Linked DNA regions of Marinagarivorans cellulosilyticus. The protein of the gene in region 1 binds, or shares a complex with, the protein of each later gene. Links are inferred from orthologs where the notes say so. Each region holds a gene or a part of one and is shown on either strand. Other genes may lie near its edges. The genes, in order: sdhA and MARGE09_RS04185.

Region 1 (6,033 bases):
TATCAGTCGGTATACCGATAGCTTTCATAATAATACCGGAGTAGAAATCGACATTAGGGTATAGCTTTTTCTCAACAAAATAAGGGTCTTCTAATGCGATTTTTTCTAGACGCTTAGCAATGCGTAATAGCGGATCATTTTCGACGCCAAGCTCAGCAAATACCTCATCGCACGTTTTCTTCATCACGCGGGCACGCGGGTCAAAGTTTTTATAAACGCGGTGGCCAAAGCCCATCAAGCGGAAAGGGTCGTTTTTATCTTTCGCCTTTTCGATGTACGCATCAATATTATCTTCAGTGCCAATCTCTTCGAGCATTTGAAGAACCGCTTCATTAGCACCACCATGCGCAGGCCCCCAAAGCGTAGCAATACCTGCGGCAATACAGGCATAAGGATTAGCGCCAGAAGAGCCGGCCAAACGCACGGTCGAAGTAGACGCATTTTGTTCGTGATCAGCGTGCAATAAGAAGATGCGATCCATAGCCTTCGCTAAAATGGGGTTTACTTTGTAATCCTCACATGGCGTGCCAAACATCATGCGCAAAAAGTTTTCTGCGTAGCCTAGGCTATTGTCAGGATAAAGCACTGGCTGGCCCACATGGTGTTTGTAGCACATCGCAGCCAAAGTGGGCATTTTAGCGATCAAACGATAAGCCGCTGTAATGCGGTGCTTTTCGTTGGTGATATCAAGGTCATCATGATAAAACGCCGATAATGAACCTACCGCACCACACATTTTAGCCATAGGGTGCGCATTGTGATGAAAACCTTCAAAGAATTGATGCATAGACTCATGCACCATCGTGTGATTGGTTATTGTGCGCTTGAATGCTTCGTACTCTTCGGCTGTTGGTAACTCGCCGTGCAGTAACAAATAGCAGCTTTCAAGGTAGTCCGATTTTTCAGCCAATACATCGATAGGAAAACCGCGGTGAAGCAAAACACCCTTGCCACCATCGATGTAAGTTATCGCCGAGTCGCAAGCCGCTGTCGAAACGAAACCGGGGTCATAGGTGAAAAAACCATTTCGAGTCAAAGCCCCTACATCGATGACCTCTGGGCCAATTGATCCGGCACGGACGGGTAACTCAATGGTTTGATCTAAACCGTCGACTGTCAGTTGCGCTTTCTTTTCGGTCATTACCGACTCCTGTAACTGGATTTATCTAATAAATAAACTTAGCACGTTAGTGCTGATACCACAGCACTAAGCCATCTTATTTTATGCGGTTAAGACTTGCTTACCGGCCTTCAAACACCCAAACAGACACCAAGGTGGCCACTAAAAACGCCGCTAATCTAGCACGGCGACAAAGTTTATAGCTAGTATCACGCCAAGTTAGCCGCTGTTTATGGTGCACCATGGTCTTGCAATCACCCAATTGGGTGAAAATTAACCGGCAACTACGTGCAATCGGCGCGTAGTATAGTTAAAAATCCTGCACCATAGAAACCATTAATGAAGCGACAGCCAGTAATATCTGCTTTACTTGTATAAGTTTCAGTCAAAAAGCGCCACATTGGTGCGTAAAAATGCAACCGTAATCATATTGGCACAAAACGATCAGCAAGCCCTTGATTCATAAGGCTTAGAAAACAAAAGTTAGTTTGTATTTTAGGTGGCGCATCTCTATAATTCAGCGCGTTTTTTAAGGTTATATAAACGCTTTTTAGAAATGGCACGCTTACCTAAGCGCTAAAAGCAATAATGTGTTAATAGACAGCCACAATATATCTGGCAATAAAACAAAACTAACATACGCTAGCTGCATAACAGATCGAGCGATAGCAAAGTTAGAATATATAAGTGCTTAGTTAGAATTAAACTAGCCATAAATTAATGCGACAGCGATAATCATTAAGACGTAACTATCGCCATTGCGTATAGCTAAACTGTATTACAAGAACCATTCATTCAAAAAAGGTGTGGTGCAACAGTGAAAAAAGACAGGCCTGTCAACTTAGATTTAACAACAATCTCACTACCTATAACTGGGTATGTATCCTTTTTGCACCGTGTATCTGGGATCATCATGCTTGCCGGCATTTTAATTCTTTTATGGATGCTAGACACGAGTTTAAGCTCAGAACAAAGCTTCAACGAGCTCAAAGAAACCCTTAGCAACCCAGTAATTACGTTTGTTGTTTGGGGCGTATTAGCCGCCCTTGCTTACCACACCGTAGCAGGCTTGCGACATTTATTGATGGATATGGGTATTGGCGAATCACTCGAAGGCGGCCGAGCCGGCGCCAAAGCGGTTGTTGCACTAGCGATTTTATTCATCCTGCTTATTGGAGGCTACCTAATATGGTAACTACTGCCACCAGCCTTTCTCGGAACGGCGTATCCGATTGGATTATTCAGCGCTTTAGTGCCGTCATCCTTGCCGCTTACACCTTATTTATAGCTGGCTTTATTGTTTGCCACCCCAACATGGACTACCAAACGTGGCAGGGCCTTTTTGATCAGCTTTGGATGCGTATTTTTAGCTTGCTGGCATTACTGAGCATCGCAGCGCACGGCTGGATCGGCTTGTGGGGCATTGTTACAGACTACCTCACTTCTAGAATGCTTGGCGCCAAAGGCTTGGTTTTACGCCTTATCGTTTTATCAATTTATGCATTAATTACTGTAGCCTACCTCGTTTGGGGTCTCGAAATTTTGTGGGGAGCCTAAAATAATGGCGACAATGAGAACAATCACTTTTGATGGCATCGTTATTGGCGGCGGCGGCGCGGGCATGCGTGCAGCTTTGCAAATGGCCCAGTCCGGTTTTAAAACGGCCGTAATTACCAAGGTATTCCCCACCCGATCACACACTGTGTCTGCGCAAGGCGGTATCACTTGCGCAATTGCCAGCGACGACCCCAATGATGATTGGCGCTGGCACATGTACGACACCGTTAAAGGCTCAGACTACATTGGCGACCAAGACGCCATTGAATACATGTGTTCTGTCGGCCCTGAAGCGGTTTTTGAATTAGAACACATGGGATTGCCCTTTTCGCGCACAGAAAACGGCCGCATTTACCAACGCCCCTTTGGTGGTCAATCTAAAGATTTTGGCCGCGGAGGCCAAGCAGCCAGAACATGCGCTGCTGCCGATCGCACCGGCCATGCGCTATTGCACACGCTTTATCAACAAAACGTCAAAAACAACACTACATTTTTTAATGAGTGGTTTGCTGTAGACCTTGTTAAAAACCAAGATGGTGCAGTAGTTGGCGTTATTGCCATTAATATTGAAGATGGCGAAACCGTTTTTGTAAAATCAAAAGCAACCGTATTAGCCACCGGCGGTGCTGGGCGCATTTATGCCTCAACCACCAACGCCCACATTAATACTGGCGATGGCATCGGTATGGCTTTACGCGCTGGCGCCCCAGTGCAAGATATTGAAATGTGGCAGTTCCACCCCACCGGCATTCACGGTGCGGGCACCTTGGTAACAGAAGGTTGCCGCGGTGAAGGCGGCTACCTTATCAACAAAGACGGCGAACGTTTTATGGAGCGCTACGCTCCCAACGCTAAAGACTTGGCAGGCCGTGACGTCGTTGCCCGCTCGATGGTGCTAGAAATTTTAGAGGGTCGCGGCTGCGGCCCCGATGGCGACCACGTACTCCTTAAGCTAGATCACCTTGGCGAAAAAGCATTAAACGCAAAGCTGCCTGGCATTCTAGAATTATCGCGCACTTTTGCTCATGTTGACCCCGTCAAGGCCCCTATCCCAGTCGTACCGACGTGCCATTATATGATGGGCGGCGTCGCTACAAATATTAATGGCCAAGCCATTACCCAAGATGCTGACGGCAACGATAAAATTATTGATGGCCTATATGCGTGCGGCGAAGTAGCGTGTGTATCGGTGCACGGCGCCAATCGTTTAGGTGGCAACTCGCTACTTGATCTCGTAGTGTTTGGCCGAGCAACCGGGCTATATCTTGAAAAGGCATTGCGCGAAGGCATTGATATGCGCGAAGCCTCACAAACAGATATCGAAAGCGCGACTAGCCGTCTTGAAGCGGTTAATAATACCAATACTGGTGAATCGGCCTCAGTACTACGCAAAGAATTACAAACCGTAATGCAAAACCACTTTGGCGTTTTCCGCAAAGGCGAGTTTATGCAAGAGGGCATCACAAAAATTGCCGACCTACGCAGCCGAATCGAAAACATCAAACTTGAAGACAAAAGCAACGCGTTTAATACAGCACGCATAGAAGCACTTGAAGTGCAAAACTTGTTAGAAGTTGCCGAAGCTACAGCCATTGCCGCCGAAGAGCGCAAAGAATCACGCGGCGCCCATGCCCGCGATGACTTCCAAGAACGCGACGATAAAAACTGGCTATGTCACTCGCTTTACTTCCCTAGTGAAAAACGTGTGGGCAAGCGCGATGTTAATTTTGCGCCTAAAACAATGCCTAAACTCGAACCTAAAATCCGTACGTACTAATTTAAAGGGTTGATGAAAATGCTGAAAGTTGAAGTCTACCGATACAACCCCGAGACAGATGCGACCCCGTATATGAAAACTTACGAGGTCGATACGGACGGAAAAGACGTTATGGTTCTCGACGTTTTAGAAATGTTAAAAGCACAAGATGCCTCATTGTCTTTTCGCCGCTCTTGCCGCGAGGGCGTATGTGGATCCGATGGCATTAATATTTCGGGAAAAAACGGGCTTGCATGCATAACGCCACTATCGGCTTGCGTTAAAAACAATAAACTGGTTTTGCGGCCTCTTCCCGGTTTGCCGGTTATTCGAGACCTAGTGATCGACATGAGTCAGTTTTACGCCCAATACCGCAAAATTGAGCCGTTTCTACAAAACGATACGCCAGCACCTGCAATCGAGCGCTTACAATCACCAGAAGAACGCGCCAAACTCGATGGCTTATACGAATGCATTTTGTGTGCTTGCTGTTCAACTAGCTGCCCATCATTTTGGTGGAACCCCGATAAATTTATTGGCCCTGCAGGTTTATTACAGGCTTATCGCTTTTTGGCCGACAGCCGCGATACAGCGAATGAAAAACGCTTAGGCAACCTTGACGACCCATTCAGCGTATTTCGCTGTCACGGTATTCAAAACTGTGTGGCAGTTTGCCCCAAAGGCCTTAACCCTACGCGGGCTATTGGCCATATTCGCAGCATGCTGTTACACAACGCAACTTAAGCTCGACCGTCGGTGGCGCGAAAAACGCGCTTCCGGCCTATAATGCATACAGGGGTCGCTTATCGCGACTCATTAATCGGCCTTCGGCCAAGACTGTTTAGTCAAGCAGCGTCCAATAGCATTAGCTGTAACCTGTTCGACTGGCGTACCCAGATAGACGGTGGGAAAACAATGCAACAGAGCCTCATGGAGCTTCTATGGAGTACTTCACATATCTCAGGCGGTAACGCCAGCTATGTCGAAGAAGTGTATGAAACCTATTTGCGCGATCCCAATTCCGTTCCAGCCCCGTGGCGCGAATACTTCGATAAATTACCTCGCGTCGAAGGCAACTCAAACCCCGATGTACCACACTCAGAAATTATCGAATACTTTGAGTTGCTCGGTAAAAATCGTGCAAGGCCTATTATTGCACCAGGCTCCGGCGCTGGTAATATCGCACATGAACGCAAACAAGTTGAAGTAGTTCAACTCATCAATGCTTACCGTCTTAGCGGCCATAAAAAAGCCAAGCTAGATCCGCTTGGTTTAAACAACGGCAAAACCGAATTAGAAGAACTCGATCTACATTTTCACGGCCTAAATAACGCCGATTTAGACATTGTTTTTCAAACCGGTGATTTATCTTACGGCGCGGCAGAAGCCCCCTTAAAAGACATTATTGCCGCACTAAATCAAACTTACTGCAACACAGTAGGCGCCGAGGTAATGCACATAACGCATTACACCGAGCGCAAATGGTTGCTACAACGCCTAGAAAGCCAGCGCTCCAAAGCAACCCTGAGCAAAGAAGCCCGCATCGATTTGCTCGAACGCCTAACCGCCGCAGAAGGCTTGGAGAGACACCTCGACAGCA
Region 2 (5,947 bases), 2.2 Mb from region 1 along the record:
TGGGGGGTTTGGCATTATCGCGCTAGGCTTTATTTTTTGGGCAACAAGCCAGCAAGCATTACTCGATATAAAAAGCCCATTAATGAGCCAACTGGCATTAATGGCTATTTTAATTATTTTGGGTTTTGGCCTAGGTGTTATTCGCCCCAATTTAATCACATGGTTAATGTCCCGCTGCCCCCCCGAACAACGAGGGCAAAAAATGGGAAAGCTAACATCTTGTTTTTTTATTGGTCAATTTATAACACCGATAGCCACCCTACCGCTATTATCGATTCATTTATTCATACCCACCGAAGCCGTTACAGAAGCAAACTATACTTTATTGTTTACTGTGCTTGGCAGCCTGTGTTTAATTGCGGCTATAGGGTGTCTTTATTGGGGAAAGGAGAAGCCCTAGCGTATTAATGCCTCTGCATACTATTAATAGTCATTACAGAGGCATTAATATTACCCGCCATAAGCTCATCCCCCCTGCAGGCTCTAGACCATAAACCGACCACATTTTTTCTGTTAGGCTCACATTCAAAAGCGCGCGGCCGTGTTAATTCTCGAAATACAATCCGGTTCGTGATGTAAAGTAATCCCCCTCGCTTTAAGCGCTTCGTCGCCCCCTTCAGCCAATAATATGTCATCGCTGAAACACAAGCGACAACTCGCCGAGCCCCCAAAAATTTAGCGTTGCCAAACTCACTGGTTTATTGCTTTATAAATAACAGATTAAGACTACTTACGCCCAAAACCTGAGAAAGTTGCAGCTGAAACTATTTTATTTTAGCGACCAACTCAATCAAAAAAAATTTCGTTGAATGGTGATGATTCTAGAAGATTGCGCACTAGCAAATACTGAACGATATGGTATAAATGAAACTTCCCTGATAATTATTACTAAAGGGGAACCCTATCAATATCTCTCAATTCATCAGCGACCAAGGCTGGTTTTAACTTGTAATCAGCAACGTATACGTACGCCAAACTCGTAAATTAAGGAGTAAAAATGAATCAGAATACAATCACAACATTCAAATTAGCCGCATGCTCTTCTCTTTTAATTGTTTCACTTTCTGGCTGCGGCAGTGACAAAAACACTACGCCTGAAAATCAGTTTCAAGGAGTTTGGTCTTTTGAGCATGCTAGTATTAATGGGGAGATCGTTTCCAGCGAGGTTGCCAACAATCTGATTTTTGAGATTGATTCACAGGGCCTGATCATGAACTACGAATGCAACGTCGCTGGAAATTATGAACTTAATGGCTCAATACAAACTATTGAGGGTAACACTGTAACCGACCAGACGGGAGGGATCACAACATTGTCATTGAATGATGGCAATCTACTCCTTAGTGATGCGGGCTATACCGTTACCCTTGAAAGCATCCCTCAAGTTCCAGATTCATGCGATAGCCCCGCCATAGAGATTCAATCTATAACACCGAAGCAAGCTATCAGTAATATGGATTATACATTCACAATTACCGCGAATTACCGCAATAACATAAGCAACGCCACAATAGCTATCTTTTACCTCTATGAAACAGACGATGATGGTAATCACAGATATCTCCCCGCCTATAATTCAGAAGTCAGCCTTAACGATGACAACCTTGTCACTCAAACATCATGGACCTTTGACTACAGACCCAACTCACCCGACAACACGCCACACTTATTTCATGTCGCTATCCTAGGCACAGAAGGTAACAATAATTATTTATATGCTTATGATCAAATAGAATTGGATAGCCCAGCCACACAATTCGCTAAACGCCAAACAAGCTGGTTAATGAAGCCCGCGCAGCGCAAAACTAACGTACCTCAGTAGCTATTATGAACTAGGTTGACTTAGAACAAGCCACGGAAATATATTCCTCAAGTGTTAAGGTTAACCTTTTTAACACTTAGCGATTAACTAAACGGGACGTAACTATTCCTTCAGCTTTAAGCTGATAAGTACGTCCTATTCCGAGCTTATGGGTTCATGGGGATTGCAGCTGATCTACCCGCGTTTGCACAAAGACTTTTAACTGCCGAAAACTGTCGGCATCCATAGTATCGAAACTGATTCCCCAGTGAATAACACTGCCATCTTCTAGCTTTAAGTTCAGCTCGACTAACCACGGCAGAATACGCTGGCTACCGCAAAAATGTACTAACTGCGGTTCTTGCCCGTTTCTAAAAATTAGCAATAGGTTACCGTTACTAAAGCGTAATTGACTATAGCTACGCTGACGCACGTATTGCATGTAATAATAAAAGCCAAGACAACACCATACAGGGCAAAAAATGATTTTGGCGGTGACGATAAAAGGCCCGAATAACACACTGAGCCCAGCCACTAGAAAAAGCAATAGCTGTACGCTAGGAACAAAATACGTAGGTGCAACCTTAAAGATAATATCCTTATCTTTTTTATACATCGCGCAATCCTTGGCTTGTTATATCGCATAGTTTATCGGGTAATATTTATTACCCATTCAGTGCAGGCATTAAACCTTTAGGCCAGTATTATCCATTACAATAGCTACAATACGCTTTAAGCCTTCGGTAGGTGGCTCCTTGTGTTTGAGCAGCCAACCAAACATATCTTGATCTTCGTTAGTAAGCAGCTCGACATAAAGCGCTTGATCTTCTGGCGGCAGGGTTTGGTAAACATTCTCTAAAAACGGCATGAGCACTAAATCCAGCTCTAGCATGCCGCGCCGGCTAGCCCACTTCAGGCGGTTGTATTCCATAAAAAAACCTCAATAATCGTGTGTTGTACACACTCTACAATATAGCCAGCTATTATACGCTGGCCTGCCACATTCGCAGTACATTCTGTTGGCCGCCATTGCCGGCACACAATATAAGGTAGCACCATGAATAGCGCTTGGACTTCATTACTTCCCCCCACCACCGTTGCCGCTAGCCATACCGGTGATGGCCTAATTCCGCTCACCGAACACACAATCATTACCATTACAGGGCCAGATGCCATTAAGTTTTTGCAGGGCCAATGCACTTGTGATGTAACCCAGCTTACGCAGGGGTATTGGCGACTGGGGGCTCACTGCAATGTGAACGGCCGCATGCTCAGCAGCTTTACCATGGCATTATTGGCTGACGATTGTGTTGGCCTGCGCGTACACAGCAGCATTGCGAAAAGCACGGCCCAAGCACTGCAAAGGTACATTGTATTTTCCAAGGCACAGTGTGAAATTAGCCAAGCCTTAGCGCTGGGCATTGTGGGCGCTATTCCCGAAAGTATCAGCAGTAACAAGCTCGAAGGCGGCCAATTTAGCATCACACCAGCAGGCACTGTATTACAGCACAGCAATAATCTGGGCGAGCTTTGGGTGAGCACTCACTGCGCCCTAGGTCTAGATAACATAAAGCCCCTGCTGGCACAAAACCCAATTTATGCCGCCAGCCGCTGGCAGCTATTAATGATTGAGCAAGGTCGCGCCGAAGTTCAACAAGCCACCAGCGATGCTCACCTACCTCAAGCCTTTAACTTTGACTTAATCGGCGGCATTAACTTTAAAAAAGGCTGCTACACAGGCCAAGAAATTATTGCTCGCGTGCACTACAAAGGGCAAAGCAAGCAACGCGTGCACGCCCTTCAGCTTGATGAGCAACCCTGTGAGCCCATCAGTGTAGGCCAGCGTATTATTAACGCCGAAGGCAAAGCAGTGGGTGAGGTAGCTGCCATAGCCAGCAATGCAACCGGTTATGCGCTGCTTGCCTGCACCAAAGCCTTTGACGCCGAAGCACCCAGTTTATTTGTTGCTGGCATCGTGACAAATACAGCTACCGATCAAGACGCGGACAATAGTCCTGCTAATCGCCCCGTTCATACCATGCCGCTACAGCCACTCCCGCTTCCCTATGCTATACCTTAAGGGAACGGAAACTCTAACGAGGGCACAGTATGTCCACAGCAGCATCAATGTCACCCATATCGCAGAAGGTCTATAAAGCCATATGTGATGCCATTGCAGCCGATAAGCTGATTCTCCCGACGATGCCAGAAATGGCTATTAAAGTCCGAGACGCCGCCGATGACCCCGAAGTGGATATTAAAAAGCTATCGGGCATTATTGGCCACGATGCCGCACTAACAGCGCGCATTATTAAAGTCGCCAATAGTGCGCTCTACCGCGGCAGCCAAGACATCCAAGACTTGAACATGGCCCTTATGCGCTTGGGCTTGGCCACCACCAGCTCGCTGGCCATTGGCCTAGCTATGGAACAAATGTTCCAAGCCACAACCGACATGGTCGACAAGCGCCTGCGCGATGTCTGGACTATATCGTCGGAAACCGCTGGCATGTGCACGATGATTTGTAAGTTTCAAACCAAATTGCGGCCCGATATGGCTGCCCTTGCAGGGCTTACCCACAAAATCGGCATATTGCCTATTTTACAATTTGCCGAGCACTACCCCGCCTTACTGCGCGATGGCATGACGCTAGACAGCATTATTCAAGAGATCCACAGTTTATTGGGCGCTCGCATATTAACCGAGTGGGACTTCCCGCCCGAAATCTGCAACGTGCCGCTTAGCCATGTAGATTTCACCCGCGCCGCCGATAAAGCTGATTATTCCGATATTGTCACCGTCGCCATGCTGCAAAGCTTAGCCGCCAGCGCGCAACGCTTTGGCGATTTAGACTACAGCACCGTTACCGCCTTTGACCGCCTAGGGTTAGATTTCGACATCGAATCGGCTATTGCCGAAGGTGTAGACGACGACATGGCTGCAGCCATGAAGTTGCTCAACTAAACAGCCGCCCTCTCCCTCCCCTACCAAAGCCCGCACTGTGCGGGTTTTTAGTCTATTCGCCTGTATTTTCAGCGCATACTTTCATCAAAAGACGTTTTGTGATAAAAATTTTAAAATTATTGTGTAAGAATCCTGCCACACTAGCGACTAACCCTGTGAACAGTTTGAACTATCCCTCTTTTAGAGGTACCCAGTATTTAACATTTTCAAATGCTTAAGCTCCTGTACAGGCAAGTAAGGTATAACCTTTAGGGTTCAACATCGGTGTGCAACGCGTTGCATACACAATACAATTTAACCAGTCATATCAACCGTTCTATTTGATTAATACAAAGGAAACACAGTATGAACAATTCATTAAAAAGCATAACTTTAAGCTCTGCAGTAGCCGTTGCACTGGCTTCTGGCCATGTTGCCGCCAGCGAAAACCCGTTTAGCGCGACAGCACTGGAAGGCGGCTACCAAATTGCCGCTGAAGGTAAATGCGGCGAAGCCAAATGCGGTGCCGACAAAAAGTCTGACGGCAAATGTGGCGAAGCTAAATGCGGTGCCGATAAGAAGTCTGAAGGTAAGTGCGGCGAAGCCAAGTGCGGCGCCGACAAAAAATCTGAAGGCAAATGCGGCGAAGCCAAATGTGGTGCCGACAAAAAGAAATCTGACGGCAAGTGTGGCGAAGCTAAATGCGGTGCCGATAAGAAGAAAACTGAAGGCAAATGCGGCGAAGGTAAGTGTGGCGCGGCCTAAAGCTATTACCTAAAACCCTCTTGGTGTGCGGCTAGCGCTGCGCACCAAGCTTTACTTTATTGTGTAACTAATGGTTTTGTCATGACTTCAAGCACTCACCAACCCTCGCACAATACACCCGCTTTAAAAGGCGCAGGGCTAGGTTTTCGACGGGAAATGCTAACCACATTAAAAGAACAGTCGCTTGGCGATATCGACTTTTTTGAGTTATCTCCTGAAAACTGGCTGGGTTTAGGTGGTCGCTACGCTCGCGATTTACGCCATTTTACTGAGCATTTTAATTTTGTGTGTCACGGTTTGTCGCTATCTATTGGCGCTACTGCTGAACTCGACACCCAGCTGTTACGCAATATTAAAGCGTTTATGAAACACCACAATATCACCCTCTACACCGAACACTTATCCTGGTGCGCCGACGATGGTCACCTGTACGATTTA

Evidence for each region.
Region 2: the proteins of sdhA (region 1) and MARGE09_RS04185 are in contact, whole or in part, in a crystal structure (PDB 6C12), measured with the Escherichia coli proteins. The link is inferred for Marinagarivorans cellulosilyticus from one-to-one orthologs.

What each region holds. Positions count from the first base shown.
Region 1 is NZ_AP023086.1:3,266,478-3,272,510, reverse strand. The notes cover bases 2,111-5,067. They hold sdhA (succinate dehydrogenase flavoprotein subunit), read left to right. Parts: upstream 2,111-2,681; coding sequence 2,682-4,454; downstream 4,455-5,067. Other genes in these bases: MARGE09_RS13065 (succinate dehydrogenase iron-sulfur subunit), read left to right, coding at 4,473-5,067; sdhD (succinate dehydrogenase, hydrophobic membrane anchor protein), read left to right, coding at 2,309-2,677; sdhC (succinate dehydrogenase, cytochrome b556 subunit), read left to right, coding at 2,111-2,315. In the rest of the region: MARGE09_RS13085 (citrate synthase), read right to left, coding at 1-1,141; more of sdhC, read left to right, coding at 1,938-2,110; more of MARGE09_RS13065, read left to right, coding at 5,068-5,177; MARGE09_RS13060 (2-oxoglutarate dehydrogenase E1 component), read left to right, coding at 5,349-6,033. UniProt on the Escherichia coli protein: Two distinct, membrane-bound, FAD-containing enzymes are responsible for the catalysis of fumarate and succinate interconversion; the fumarate reductase is used in anaerobic growth, and the succinate dehydrogenase is used in aerobic growth.
Region 2 is NZ_AP023086.1:1,049,174-1,055,120, reverse strand. What follows is about bases 1,110-3,980. They hold MARGE09_RS04185 (FAD assembly factor SdhE), read right to left. Parts: upstream 2,733-3,980; coding sequence 2,487-2,732; downstream 1,110-2,486. Other genes in these bases: MARGE09_RS04175 (HDOD domain-containing protein), read left to right, coding at 3,911-3,980; ygfZ (CAF17-like 4Fe-4S cluster assembly/insertion protein YgfZ), read left to right, coding at 2,859-3,881; MARGE09_RS04190 (protein YgfX), read right to left, coding at 1,977-2,417; MARGE09_RS04195 (hypothetical protein), read left to right, coding at 1,110-1,822. Outside these bases: MARGE09_RS04200 (MFS transporter), read left to right, coding at 1-400; more of MARGE09_RS04195, read left to right, coding at 998-1,109; more of MARGE09_RS04175, read left to right, coding at 3,981-4,765; MARGE09_RS04170 (HvfA family oxazolone/thioamide-modified RiPP metallophore), read left to right, coding at 5,111-5,509; MARGE09_RS04165 (HvfB family MNIO-type RiPP peptide maturase), read left to right, coding at 5,591-5,947. UniProt on the Escherichia coli protein: An FAD assembly protein, which accelerates covalent attachment of the cofactor into other proteins.